One region of the Pseudalkalibacillus sp. JSM 102089 genome, then DNA from elsewhere that is predicted to be linked to it. Evidence: a T-box and tRNA genes for the amino acid it is inferred to sense, from the RefSeq annotation. Region 1 holds a T-box; the other holds one or more tRNA genes.

Region 1 (7,228 bases):
GAATAGTTTTGTAGCGGTTGTTGATCAGTCCATTCAATTCGGCGGTTGGGCACTTGGTGGTATTCTTGTAGCAGCAACGTCAGGCTCCTTCGTTATATGGGTTACCTTTGTGTTGTACGTGATATCCACACTGATGATGGGATTAATTGTTGTGAGGGATTACAGAGAAAGGAAGACGAAAATTCATATGATGAGCGGATGGAGGTTGATTTGGAAGCATCCTGTTCTGCGTATCTTTCACGTTATGATTTTTATTGAAGCGATAGCAAATGTCGTTTGGATTGCTGCTATCCTTTATATTTTTGTTGAAGAAGTTCTTATGAAATCAGAAGCGTGGTGGGGATATCTTAATGCGAGTTTTTTTATCGGCTTGATAGCAGGTGGAATGGCTGTATCCAAATACACGAATTGGTTTGAACGTTATATGAAAGAAACCCTTCTTGCCACGTGCTTCGCGATTAGTATCACAACGTTTGTTTTTGGGTTAATAAGTGTTCCTGTGATTGCACTTCTGTTAACTGTGCTCTCAGGAATGGTGGAACAAATAAAATCAATTGCGATGGTGACATTTATCCAAAAGAAATGCCCGAAAGATTCACTTCCTGAAGTTTTTAGCGCTCAAAGCGCTTTGATATCCATTACTTTTGGTCTTGGCTCTTTGCTATACGGTTTTCTTGCTGAGACGATTAGTGTTCCATTTGTTTTTGCTTTATCAGGAATTTTACTATTAGCATCGGCTTTTTACTTAATGAAGAGCATGCACTTCTTAACAGAATAATAAGGTAGAGCCCCTTTGCTAGCAAAGGGGCAGTTTAAGTTGGTTATGGCTTTTTGTCCTTATTTCCCGTTACATTAATGGCGGGTGTATTGTTGCCAAGGTAACTTGTGGATTGAGCTGGCTCTTCGCCGTAGAAGTCTTCATTGATCTTTTCATCAACATTGACAGGTGCTTGTCCTTTGGAGAATGAATCGTTTATCTTGTTGTTTGTTTGGTCTCTCTCGTCATTTTTTTACATCCTGATTTCGTTAGGATCTTTCTATCAAGTGTTGTTACAAGAGGATTTTAATTCATCATGATGTAAAGTGAGCTATACGTAAAGTTCACTTTACCTTATAATGGAAGATGAGAAGTGAGGAGGCTTTTTAGTTGAAAAATGTACTCCGTGAGAAAAGAACAGAAAAGGGATATTCCCAGGATCGCCTAGCAGAAATACTTGGCGTATCAAGGCAAACGATTATTCCAATTGAGAAAGGTAAGTACAATCCATCTCTACCGCTCGCACTTGAAATGGCGAGGTTGTTTGGAACGATTGTGGAGGAGATTTTTTATTTGGATTCTGAGGAGGATTAGAAGTGGCAATGAATAAAACGTATATCGGATTCGGCGTCTTTTTTGCGTTGAATGCTTTATTACTGATTAGTGTTGGCCTTAGCACAGGAAATGAGCCTATTCCTGTCAGTTATATGATGGTTGGCATGTCTATTATGACCTTTTGCTTAAGCTATCTTCAGCCGCAGTTTAAGGCACGGGACGAGCGAAGTCGAATGATTCGAGAGAAGGGGATGTTTTATTCGTACTTTGCTGTACTAGGTTATATCATGGTGTTTCTTTTTCTTCTACAATTCAACATAGTGAACATTAGCTCAGTAACAGTGCTGAGTGCATTAGCCGCCATGCTGATTAGCACAGTCTTTGTTTCCATGGTGATCGTCGCTAAAAGACATTAATTTTTATCACAATGATTAAAGATGGCAAGAATCGGGAAACCCCTTTTGTGAGATCATAAAAAGGAGTTGGATTGACATGAGTAAATCATTACAAGCTTATTTTACAACAGAGAACGATGCAGAGAGTGCAAAAGCTGATTTGCAGGCTTATTCGGTAAGTCAATTGTCAGTTGAACATATTCCAGAAGATCAAAAGCTTAGTATCGATACACCAGTTCAGGGACAGGGAACAGCTACCCCGGCTGGAGCGAATAACGATTTGTTTTTCTCTAATGAAACGCCAACAGGCAAGCAAGAAGAAAATGCTGATCCATCTGAGCAGGCGGACAGAGAGTTTCGCTATGTGTTAGCTTTTAATACAGAAGAGCAAGACGATACGGATCTGCGTGAAGTTGTATCGAAGCATAATGGCGCAATGGAAAAATAGATAAATTGGAAAAAGCTGCGCAAAATGATGCGCAGCTTTTTTTATGGGTGAAGCGGGGGTAACGCACCTGCCACCCGCTTGATTACCGGGTTATTCAACCACAGTATGAAATCTGAAAATGGTGGATAGGATGAAATAGAAGTGGAGGAAGAGAAAGACAGAACGCTTAATGTTCGCTATACTGTGATAGGAAGCGCATCGGAAGTGGCAAAATACATAAAGGTTTGCTTCAATAGGACTGACACAAAACGTTACGAATTTATAGTCAGATTCCTTTGATTCAGGGGAGAAAAAAAGGTATACTGATACCTAGATGATAATGATTATAAAAAGATAGTTTATTTAATTAATCACTGTATGAGAGGGGAACACATTCATGGCTAAGAAGACAATGGGATTACTTGTAATGGCGTATGGAACGCCTTATAAAGAAGAGGATATTGAACGTTATTACACACATATTAGAAGAGGCCGCAAGCCATCTGACGAGCAGTTAAAAGATCTTCAGGACCGTTACAAAGCAATCGGTGGAATATCACCACTTGCCAAAATTACGGAAGATCAGGCGAGAGGGCTTGAAGCTCACCTTAATGAAATTCAAGATGAAATTGAGTTTAAGCTTTATATCGGATTAAAGCATATCGAACCTTTTGTAGAAGATGCGGTACAGCAAATGCACAATGATGGTATTGAAGAAGCTGTTAGTATTGTGCTGGCGCCTCACTTCTCTACATTTAGTATCAAATCTTATAATGGACGAGCAAAAGAAGAAGCTGGAAAGCTAGGTGGTCCAGTTATTCATTCTGTTGAGAGCTGGTATGATGAGCCTAAATTTATCTCTTATTGGGCGAAGCGTATTAAAGAGATATTTGAGGGAATGGCAGACCAAGAACGCGAGAAATCAGTCCTAATCGTTTCCGCTCACAGTTTACCTGAAAAAATCATTGCTAATGGAGATCCTTATCCAGATCAATTGAAAGAAACGGCAGATCTTATCGTAGCAGAGTCAGGTGTGAAGAACGTGGCGATTGGTTGGCAAAGTGAAGGGAACACTCCAGATCCATGGATTGGCCCAGACGTACAGGATTTAACAAGAGATCTTTATGAAAAACAAGGTTTTACATCGTTTGTTTATGCTCCAGTTGGATTCGTAGCCGATCACTTGGAAGTATTATTTGATAACGACTATGAATGTAAAGTTGTAACAGATGAAATCGGTGCAAATTATTATCGACCAGAGATGCCAAACGCACAGGAAGAATTCATTGATATTCTTTCAACTGTCGTGTTAAAAGAATTGAATAAACAATAATGAAAAAGAACGCAGCCTTGCAAGGCTGCGTTCTTTTTTTGTGAGAAATTCCTAACTGCTCTTGAAGAAACAAATTGACAACTAGCGTAAAAGAAGATAAAGTAATGAGAAATTCATGCATCGTAAATAACAATAGGCTAGGAAGAGGAAGCAGTAGCGTGTTAGGACGAGTAGTGTCAGAGAACCAGTGGTTGGTGTGAACTGGTACAGTCTAACCGTGAATTACCCCTCAGAGCCTTCTTGATGAACAGAGTGATCTAATTAGTCAGGAACGGGAAAACCGTTATCGTATTCGAGCCGGAAGAAGTTATTTCTTCAATCAGGGTGGTATCGCGTGTAAGCCACGTCCCTACTATATAGAGAGGGACGTGGCTTTTTATATGAAATTTAATAATTAGGAGGTCGACAGGAATGAACTCAATCATGGATCAATTAACAGATGAACAAAGAAAGGAAATGGAAAGGCAATATGCGGTTTATACACATGGAACGAGTCAAGTCATTCCTGGAGATGAACTTAAGCATAAAATAGCCACTTCGATTATTAAGAATCAGCCAATTAAAGTGAAATTGGGTCTTGATCCTTCTGCGCCAGATGTCCATATTGGTCACACCGTTGTGTTAAATAAGTTAAGGCAGTTTCAAGAAAATGGCCATATCATCCAACTCATTATTGGAGACTTTACAGGTAAAATTGGTGATCCTACTGGAAAATCAACAGCAAGAGTGCAGCTTACGGATGAAGAGGTGAAACGAAATGCTGGAACTTATCTTGAGCAGTTTGGTAAGGTTCTTGATCAAAGCAAAGTGGAGCTCCACTACAATGCGGCGTGGCTATCTGAACTAAAGTTTGAAGACGTTATTGAACTCGCTGGAAAAATAACGGTTGCTCGTTTACTTGAGCGCGATGATTTTGAAAACCGAATGAAGGCGAATAAGCCTGTTTCGCTTCATGAGTTCTTTTACCCTTTAATGCAGGGCTATGATTCTGTTCATCTTGAAAGTGATATTGAGCTCGGTGGAAATGATCAGTATTTCAACGTTTTAATGGGGCGTCACCTTCAAGAGCAGTTTGGAAAAGAGAAGCAAGTTGTCTTAATGATGCCTCTTCTAGAAGGATTAGACGGGGTTGAAAAAATGTCTAAATCCAAAGGGAATTACATTGGAATTACAGAGAAGCCATCAGAGATGTATGGAAAAGCGATGTCGATTCCTGATGAGCTGGTCGTCAAATATACCGAATTAATCACGGATCTATCTCTAGAGGAAAAGCTTGCGCTTCGAAAAGAAATTGAACAAGAAGAAATCCATCCAAGAACAGCTAAAATGAATCTAGCTAAGACGATCGTTCGCATGTTTCATGGACAAAATGCTTCTGAAAAAGCAGAAGTGGAGTTTCAACAAATCTTTCAGCAAAAGCAGCTTCCAACCGATATTGAGGAAGTCATATGGGATGGAGATCGAATGGTAACTGTGCCAACATTGATCGCTAAACTAGGCATGCTACCTTCAACAAGTGAAGCTAGACGAATGGTGAAGAATGGCGGTATTAAGCTAAATGAGGTAAAAGTAACAGAAGTGAATGAGGAAATTGAAGTGAAAAATGGATTGGTCATTCAAGTGGGCAAAAGAAAATTCAAGAAAATAAAACTAGCATAGTAAAAATCCTCCCCCTCGAATAGAGGGAGAGGATTTTATTATTCTGTAATGGTGACACTTTCTTCGGTATGTTCATGAAGACCTTCATCGTTCTCTACATGGATGGTAAAGGTGTAGTCACCAGCTTCTTTAAAAGAAGTCACTCCTTCGTATTCGCCATCCTTCATTTCTTCAGCGTCAACCCACTCAGCTTTTTCTTCATCTACTTTCGAAATTTCAAAGCGAACGTCAGCGCCAGTTAAAGCTTCTTCGTCTTTTTGAAGATGTACCATGAACGAAACATCTTCATTCGCTTTCATCTCTTCGGGCTTCATAAGATGGATGGATACGTCGCTTTCGTGTTCGTGCGCGTGTTCATCAGTTTCAGAAGCAGCTTCTTCTTCAGAACCGACCATAATTTCATTTTTCGGCATCGTATGTAGATCACGAGCTGTCACGTGAGATTGAACGAAGTATTTACCAGCATCGTCGAGTTCCTTTTCAGCAGTATAAACGCCTTCACCATCATGAGAAGCTTCGATCATTTCACTATCTTCTTTAGAGCCTTCTTTCCATACTTCAAACATAACTTCGTCAGCATCGTCTACCTTTTCATCACCCTGAGTAACAGTGGCGGAAAATGTAATTTCTTCCCCTTTTTCTGCTTTTTCAGGAGTATCTAGTGCAACATCAAGCGTTTCGACCTGAGATTCCTCTGCCGTCGAGGCGTTAGACTCATTAGCATTATCCTGTCCGCACGCTGCTAGCACCATAGAAATGCTAAGGATAGATACCCATGATCCGATTTTTTTCATAACATTTTTTCTTCCCTTCATTCCTTACGTCCATTTCTGAATAAACAGTATGGCCATTTCAGTAATCTTGTAAACCTTATTCCACACTTCAATAGTAAGAAAGTTCTGATCTAATCTCAAGGTTAATTCGCGAATAGTTGTGTCAAGCTGACGACAAAAGAGATTGATAGAGGTGTTATACGATTGAATTTAAAAGAGACAATAAAAAAACGATCCTTATTGAAGCAAGGATCGCAGAGATTAAACAAGAGCTTCTTTTGTTTCAAAATGAATCATCATCCATTTCTCAATATCTTGAAAGCCTATTCGCTTGTAAATGTTTCCGGCCTCTGGATTATCATAGAAAAGACATAGGACTTTTCCTTCTTTAAGGACATCATAACAAAGCTTACTTGTACATTTTGAAGCATAGCCTTTTCGTTTATAATTTGGCAATGTACAAACACCAACGATCATCGCTGATTGAGAATTTTCTGCTGCGGTAGAAGCTGCTGATACAGGCTTCCCATCTTCCTCAATAAAGTATGTTCTCGATACTCCTTTTTCCTGATTTCGTCGCTTTTCTTCTACGGTTTCTGATGAGTCAAACTCACCAATTTGTTCATGAAGAGAATGGATGTGACTTAGGTCAAGCGATGAAGCGACCTGTACATTGCTGTTGTTATCGAGGGCAAGTTCGTTAGTACTCTCGCATTTCGCATAGAACAATTCACGACTTGAACGAAAAGAATGGGAAACAAAGGGTTGTATTTGACTTGTGACCCGTTTAATTCCTGACATCATAAGGAAATCGCTGTCTTCTGAAATCACTTCTGCAAAACCTTTTGCGTCAAAATCCTCAGGTGCAAACGGAATATAGTTTTTTTCATATTTTAATAAAACAGCTCGCAATGTACCATTCTCTAAGAAATCACCCCACAGCTTCTGGAAAGGTTGATCATATCCATAAGCTTCGATATCTCCTAAAATGAACAAGTTCTCTGCGGCGTGTGGTGTTAATAAGGAGAGGCATTGAAGATGATCGTTTTCAGTTAATCTTCTAATCAATTGACATTTCCCCCTTTTCTAATTCTAACATCCAATTTTACATAAAATTTTACAAAAGTAAATAGATTATGAAAATTTATGCTAATCTAGAAATGATACAAAAATTGGAAAGGAAATGAGGCAATTGATAAAAGGCATTCTTTTTGATTTTGATGAAACCCTTATGAATAGAAAACACTCAGTGGATGCCTTTGTACATGACCAATATAAACGCTATCTCACATCTTTAGTAGACGTAGAGGAAGAACAGTTTTGCTCACG
Region 2 (7,228 bases), on a different contig from region 1:
AATGTAGACCCTTTCCCTTCTTCACTCTCAATTAATAACTCTCCTCCGTGTTGTTCTATAATCTTCAAACACACTGATAACCCTAGCCCAGTACCACTCTCTTTTGTTGTAAAAAATGGTTCCCCTAGTCGATCAATATCTTCTTTAGAAATGCCTGCTCCATTGTCGGTAATCCTCACAGATATAAACATCTCTTGAACATCCATACTCAAATGAAGATATTTCGATTGTTCCATATGACTCATTGCTTCAATAGCGTTTTTCATGAGATTAATGCATACTTGCTTCATTTCGTTAGGGTTAGCAAAAACAACCGCTTCTTCATCCCCAAAACTCGTTTGTAATGTCACATCGTTCAATAGAGCATTAGACTCAATCAAGGCCGAGACCTGCTTTAATAAACTTTTCATTTCAACATTCGTAAATAACGTACTATGCGGCTTTGCTAGTGTTAGAAGTTCACTTAGCACTAATTCGATACGTGATATTTCTGAAAAGATTATTTCAAAATACGGCATAGTGGATTCCTTCTTCTCAAGCAGTTGAAGAAATCCTTTTACTGATGTTAGAGGATTCCGAACTTCATGAGCAATGCCAGCGGCAAGCTGTGCAGCTGATGCTAACTTTTCAGATTTAACCGCAAGGGCTTCATTTGTTTTAAGCAATCGCTCTTCTGATTGCTTTCTAAAGGTTTTATCCTTAATCGTTCCGGTCATTCCTTCAAATCTTCCTTTAGAGCTATATTCGTATTTAATAAAGACCTCACACCAGACGAATCCCCCGCCTTTTTTCTGAACCCTGAATTCAAATACTTTAGAATTACTGGCGCCATCCTGGAATCGAAATAATTCTTTATGTAAATTCAGCCGATCATCTGGATGTATATAAGATAAGCTGTATGTGCCTAATGAATCCTGAACGTCGTAACCAGTTAACTCTCCCCACGCTTGATTCAACCAGATCCAACTACCATCTATTCCAGTTTGAAAAACAACTTCGTTTAAGCTGTTTATGACACTATTATAATTTTCTGATAGTTTACGATATTTTTCCTCACTATCTTTTAATTTGGACAGAAGTATGACAGAGCGATCATAATATGACGAGTACCACCAAACAATTACCATAACTGAGATCGTAAAGAATATGTCCATTAACCAATTGATTTTAATTTCATTAACAGAATAAAGCCAATAATCCCATAATAAAATCGCTATAAAAAACGTTACAACAGATATAATTCTTCCTTTATATCGCTTCATTTCGTCACCATTTCCTAAGTGATTTATTAATTACTAGTTTATTGGAAATGGAGCGTATGTGCAAACACACATGTGCCATTAATAGGATAAAAAAACTCCTTGAATAAGTCATCTTATTCAAGGAGTTATAAGTATGCGCCTTAGAGGATTCGAACCTCTGACCCACAGCTTAGAAGGCTGTTGCTCTATCCTACTGAGCTAAAGGCGCACGATATGAATGGTATTTCATCTCAACAAAAGTATACCATGATTAAAATCAGGTTGTGAAGTAGCTTTTAAAACTCTTCTACAATATGTAATGGAGCGGGTGATGGGGATCGAACCCACGACATCAGCTTGGAAGGCTGAGGTTTTACCACTAAACTACACCCGCAAAATGGCTGGGCTAGCTGGATTCGAACCAACGCATGACGGAATCAAAATCCGTTGCCTTACCGCTTGGCTATAGCCCAATCATGGTGGAGGGGGACGGATTCGAACCGCCGAACCCTGAGGGAGCGGATTTACAGTCCGCCGCGTTTAGCCACTTCGCTACCCCTCCATGATGAAATTGTAATATGGTAGCGGCGGAGGGGATCGAACCCCCGACCTCACGGGTATGAACCGTACGCTCTAGCCAGCTGAGCTACACCGCCACTTAAATTATGTATGGTGCGCCCGAGAGAAGTCGAATCCCTAACCTTCTGATCCGTAGTCAGACGCTCTATCCAATTGAGCTACGGGCGCAAAATATATGGTGCGGGTGAAGGGACTTGAACCCCCACGTCGTAAGACACTAGATCCTAAGTCTAGCGCGTCTGCCAATTCCGCCACACCCGCATATGTTGTGTATCAGCGACGTTTAATAATATACCATTGAACCATTTGAAATGTCAATCATTATTCTAAAAAAATGTAGAAAGTTTCTTTTGAAGAGAGTGAAAGCGTTGACATGCTCTTCTCCCTCTCATACGATAAGTTGTAGAAAAGGAGCTGTTACATATGAGTTTATCACAGTCCATTACAGGCGCAAAAGAATTCGACAAGAAAGACCCTTTAGCCCATTTTCGTGATAAGTTTTACTTAAATCCAAATACGCTATATTTCGATGGTAATTCACTTGGTCTACTATCAAAGAATGCAGAAGCCTCCCTTCTTCGATCTCTTGATGACTGGAAGCAACACGGAATTGATGGCTGGTCTGATGGTAAGCAGCCCTGGTTTTATATGGCAGAAAACATCGGTGAGATGACATCAACGCTAATCGGTTCACATGCTTCTGAAACAATTACTACCGGTTCAATTACAACTAACCTTCATCAAATGCTCGCTACTTTTTTTAAACCTTCAGGAAACAAAACAAAAATACTAGCCGATTCTTTAACATTTCCATCTGACATTTACGCTATTCAAAGTCAGCTTGAACTCCATGGATTATTCCCAGAAACTAATTTAATACAAGTTCAGAGCCGTGACGGAAGAACAATCCTAGAAGAGGATATCATTGAGGCCATCGATGATACTGTAGCCCTTATTCTCCTCCCTTCCGTACTTTATCGGAGTGGACAATTACTAAATATAGAAAAAATCACACAAGCAGCCCATTCTAAAGGGGTAATCATTGGCTTTGACCTGGCTCATTCAATCGGAGCCATTCCTCATAAACTTCACGACTGGAACGTTGACTTCGCGGTTTGGTGTACATACAAGTACTTAAATAGCGGCCCTGGTGGTGTAGGTGGACTTTTTGTGCACGAAAATCACCTAGGCAGACGACCCGGCCTTGCTGGATGGTTCAGTTCCAAGAAAGAAATGCAATTCGATATGAGTCATACGCTTACTCATGCTGAAACCGCCGGCGCATTTCAAATAGGCACTCCCCACATTTTTAGTATGGCTCCTTTAATAGGAGCTCTGGAATTGATGAACGAAGCTGGCATAGATGCGATTCGAGAAAAATCATTGTCTCTTACCAACTATTTAATGTGTCTTATTAAAGAAAATCTTGCTGAAGATGGTTTTACGATCACTAATCCATCAGAAGATGATCGACGGGGTGGGCATATTTGCCTCGAGCACGATGAAGCTGCTCGAATTTGCAAAGCGCTAAAACAAAAAGGCGTCATTCCAGATTTCCGCTCACCAAACGTCATTCGCCTAGCACCAATTGCTCTCTATACATCATTTGAAGATGTCTATCATGTTGTCCAAATTCTAAAGAGTATTATGATTGAAAAAACGTATCAGCAGTTTTCTAACGAGCGAAACGTTATCGCTTAAGTGAGTATAATTTGGTTTTTCTCCATTCATACTATGTGAAATGAAGGAGGGAAACAGGATGACTCAGCTGAACGAACTTGAACTTCAAAATCTGCGTCACATGATCGGCGGGCATGAAACACTCGCAAACAAACTTGATTCCTATGCCCAATCTTGTACTTGTCCGCAGCTTAAGCAAATGCTTCAAAAGGATGCACAAGAAGCACGCAACACACAACAACAATTAATCGGCTTCTTAAGTTAAGGAGGGATTTTATGAATGAGAAAGATATGGTAAATGATTATTTATCCGTATTGAACAGCAGCTTAAGTAATTACGGGAGCGTCATTTCTCAAGCTGACAATCCACAACTTCGTCAGGCTCTTCAACAAATTAGAAATACCGATGAGCAGCGACAATATAACCTTTATCAATACGCTAAACAAAAAGGGTATTATCAGCCAGCCGCCCCAGCACAAACCAATGAAATTCAACAAGTTAAAAACCAACTAACAGCTCCGCAGCAACAACAGAATAATCAGCCGCCCCAGGTCCATTAATCCAGAGCCGGTGAAAACCGGCTCTGTGTCTTTATGCTCATTTTTTCATAATTTTGTAAATAGCGTTTCACCCTCCCTTTATATGGATAATTAAATGAGTATTACCTATAGGGAGAGATTGATATGGACTATATTCTTAATGCAATAACTGAATTTTCCGCGTTCATCTGGGGTTATCCTATGATGATCTTACTCTTAGGCGGTGGATTATTTTTAACGATCCGCCTCGGTTTCTTTCAAATAATCTTTTTTCCCCATGCTTTAAAACATACCATCGGTAAAATTTTCAAAAAAGAGAAAGGTGATGGCACAATTTCTCCATTTCAAGCCTTTGCCTCCGCTCTCGCATCTACTGCAGGTGCTACAAACATTGTTGGGGTTCCTGTGGCAATCGCTTTTGGAGGACCTGGCGCTATTTTCTGGATGTGGATTGTCGCTATTATTGGAATGTCAACAAAATTCTCAGAAATTGTTCTCGGGATCAAATACCGAGAGGAAGACAAAAACGGCGTTTATGTTGGCGGCCCAATGTATTACATAAAAAAAGGCTTGGGATGGAAGTTCGCTTCATCTCTATTCGCTTTTGGACTGATGATTGAAATCATTCCAAGTGTCATGGTCCAAACTAACTCCATTTCAACACTCTCAGAGAGTTCTTTTGGATTACCGACCTGGGTAACAGGTGTCTTATTAATTATCCTTATATCAATTGTTGTATTCGGTGGAATACGTAGAATTGGTTCTGTAGCTGAGAAGATTGTTCCATTCATGGTACTTACATATATTGCAGGCGCTATCGGTGTTATGGTGATTAATATAGAAGAGTTTCCAGCTGTTATGAAACTTATTTTCGTACATGCTTTTCAACCGATCTCAGCAGCTGGAGGTTTTGCCGGAGCTGGTTTTGCTGCAGCTGTTAGATGGGGCCTTGCTAGAGGGCTTTATTCAAACGAAGCCGGTATGGGTACGGCGTCTATTGCCCATTCTGCTGCACATACGCCTCATCCATGTAGACAGGGATTATGGGGCATTTTCAGCGTCTTTATCGATACAATCGTTCTCTGCACAGTAACAGCTTTTACAGTGCTTCTTTCAGGAGCTTGGAAAGACGTTAAACCATCAAATGCAGCTGATATGGTTTCAGATGCTTTCTCTGGACTAATGGGAGCAACATGGGGGCCCATCTTTGTTTCTTCCCTCTTATTAATTTTTGTTATCAGTACGATAGGTGTCCTTGTCTTTTATGGTGAGAAACAAGCTGAATACTTATTTGGCACACCCTTTTCTAGAGTAATGCGATTTGTTTATATTCTTTCTATTTTTGTTGGGGCTATTGGAGGACTTCAATTTGTTTGGGAGCTAGTCGACATTACACTCGCCTTGTTTGTTATTCCAAACGTTATTGCGATCTTATTCCTAAGTAAGGAAGTGAAAGAATTAACAGATGACTACAAATTAAATTTCTTAAAGCAAGCTCAAACGAAAGACAAAGGCATTAGTTCATAAGAAATTCACATGGGATATTCACCTAATTTAGGTTCCTCTCCGCTCCTGCCTATATCTTTTCTAGACGGAAACATACAGTGGTAAAGAAAGAGAATTTAAAGGGGGACCTAATATGTATCATGCAAACAATGCACCATACGGAAATGAGCCTTATCAACCAGTAGCTGGAGCTTCTTACGGCATGCCTTGTCACAGGCCAGCTGGAAACGGCTTTGCGCTAATTGTTGTACTATTTATCTTGCTTATTATAGTAGGAACAGCTTTTATTAAATGTTAGTTTTTACAAGCAAGAGCCACTTGGTTCTTGCTTGTTTTATTTACGCTATGTTAGCTTAATTTTCGATTTATAATTCATTCATTTTTTGATAAGTCAAAAATCAAAAACATTCATTCCATATCCTTTCCTGAACAATTGTTCCAATTAACATTGCCTGTTATAGTGATAAAGAATGTATGATGAAAGAAGTGAGACAATGAAAACCTTATTAATCGATATGGATTCGGTTATATGTGACCTTATGTCTGAGTGGCACCGGAGATACAATTATGATTACAATGACGACTTGTCTGTTGAGAAGCTTGAATGCTGGCGATCTGAAGACTATGTAAAAAATGAGTGTGGTGATAAAATTTATGAATACCTTGATCAGCCAGGTCTATTTCTTAAACTCAAGCCTCTACCAGATGCTATTGAAGTATTGGAACGTCTTTCATCCGTGTATGACGTTATGATTGTCACGAGTAGCCGTACATATGCTTACACTGAAAAAGAACAATGGGTAGAAAAACACCTTCCCTTTATCGGCAAAAGAAATTTGATTTTCTCGCATAGAAAAGAAATGATTCGAGGAGATTTATTATTTGATGATGCTCCACACAACCTCATCGCATTTAAAAATTCAGGCAGAATGGCCATTGCGATGAACTATCGTTATAATCAATATGTCGACGTCCCTCGCGTGAATAACTGGTTGGAATTTGAAGAATGGCTTTCAACATGGAAGTGAGGTTACGGTGGTGACTCAACGAACAGATTTGCTAATTATCGGTGGAGGACCCGCTGGAATTTCTGCTGGGATATGGGCTAAAAGACTAGGCATTAATCATTTATTGCTTGAAGCAAAGGATAGCCTTGGGGGGCAATTAAGTACAATCTATAATCAAATTGTAGACTACCCAGGTATGGTGGTTGCAAACGGTCAGGTTCTAAAGGAACAGTTCATCAAACATGCTGAGGAAATCAAGTGTGATTATGTTACAAACACTCGCGTACAGTCGATCGATTGGACTAATAGGATACTTCAAACAGCAGAAGGTAATTCATATATATTTCGCTCTTTGCTTATTGCTTCAGGGTCTTCCCCACGTAGGCTAGATGTTCCTGGTGAGCAAGAAATGATTGAGCAAAATGAAGTATACTCGGCATCTCGAGATAAATTGAAATTCAAAGGCAAACATGTTGCTGTAATCGGGGGCGGAGACCGCGCATTCGAAGGAGCTCTTCTTCTTGCTGAAGCTGGGGCTCGAGTTACACTAATACATCGTTCTGATTGTTTTAAAGCTCGTATGGAATACAAAGAGCCTGTCATGCTCCACCCTAACATCGACATACTTACCAAAACATACATTACACAAATAGATGGAAAAGGAAAGAAGAAACT

What was found. The T-box of region 1 lies ahead of tyrS (tyrosine--tRNA ligase). A T-box ahead of a tRNA ligase gene usually reads a tRNA of that ligase, here a tRNA-Tyr.
Region 2: it has a tRNA-Tyr gene. The T-box ahead of tyrS (tyrosine--tRNA ligase) is inferred to sense a tRNA for this amino acid. The anticodon was not compared.

Annotation. Positions count from the first base shown of each region.
Region 1 covers NZ_JBEWYW010000003.1:388,431-395,658, reverse strand. The annotation lists gene ABVF21_RS10330 (MFS transporter) at 1-778, shown strand, start outside; gene ABVF21_RS10325 (helix-turn-helix transcriptional regulator) at 1,148-1,351, shown strand; gene ABVF21_RS10320 (permease) at 1,354-1,728, shown strand; gene ABVF21_RS10315 (hypothetical protein) at 1,805-2,155, shown strand; gene hemH (ferrochelatase) at 2,532-3,467, shown strand; T-box leader at 3,598-3,821, shown strand; gene tyrS (tyrosine--tRNA ligase) at 3,879-5,126, shown strand; gene ABVF21_RS10300 (FixH family protein) at 5,165-5,920, opposite strand; gene ABVF21_RS10295 (GNAT family N-acetyltransferase) at 6,161-6,967, opposite strand; gene ABVF21_RS10290 (HAD family hydrolase) at 7,092-7,228, shown strand, end outside.
Region 2 covers NZ_JBEWYW010000013.1:33,901-41,128, forward strand. The annotation lists gene ABVF21_RS19665 (ATP-binding protein) at 1-1,262, opposite strand, end outside; tRNA gene ABVF21_RS19670 (tRNA-Arg) at 1,397-1,470, opposite strand; tRNA gene ABVF21_RS19675 (tRNA-Gly) at 1,562-1,635, opposite strand; tRNA gene ABVF21_RS19680 (tRNA-Gln) at 1,640-1,714, opposite strand; tRNA gene ABVF21_RS19685 (tRNA-Tyr) at 1,719-1,803, opposite strand; tRNA gene ABVF21_RS19690 (tRNA-Met) at 1,821-1,897, opposite strand; tRNA gene ABVF21_RS19695 (tRNA-Arg) at 1,912-1,988, opposite strand; tRNA gene ABVF21_RS19700 (tRNA-Leu) at 1,997-2,081, opposite strand; gene kynU (kynureninase) at 2,244-3,521, shown strand; gene ABVF21_RS19710 (hypothetical protein) at 3,580-3,765, shown strand; gene ABVF21_RS19715 (spore coat protein) at 3,777-4,061, shown strand; gene ABVF21_RS19720 (alanine/glycine:cation symporter family protein) at 4,185-5,567, shown strand; gene ABVF21_RS19725 (YjcZ family sporulation protein) at 5,680-5,844, shown strand; gene ABVF21_RS19730 (5' nucleotidase, NT5C type) at 6,041-6,574, shown strand; gene ABVF21_RS19735 (NAD(P)/FAD-dependent oxidoreductase) at 6,585-7,228, shown strand, end outside.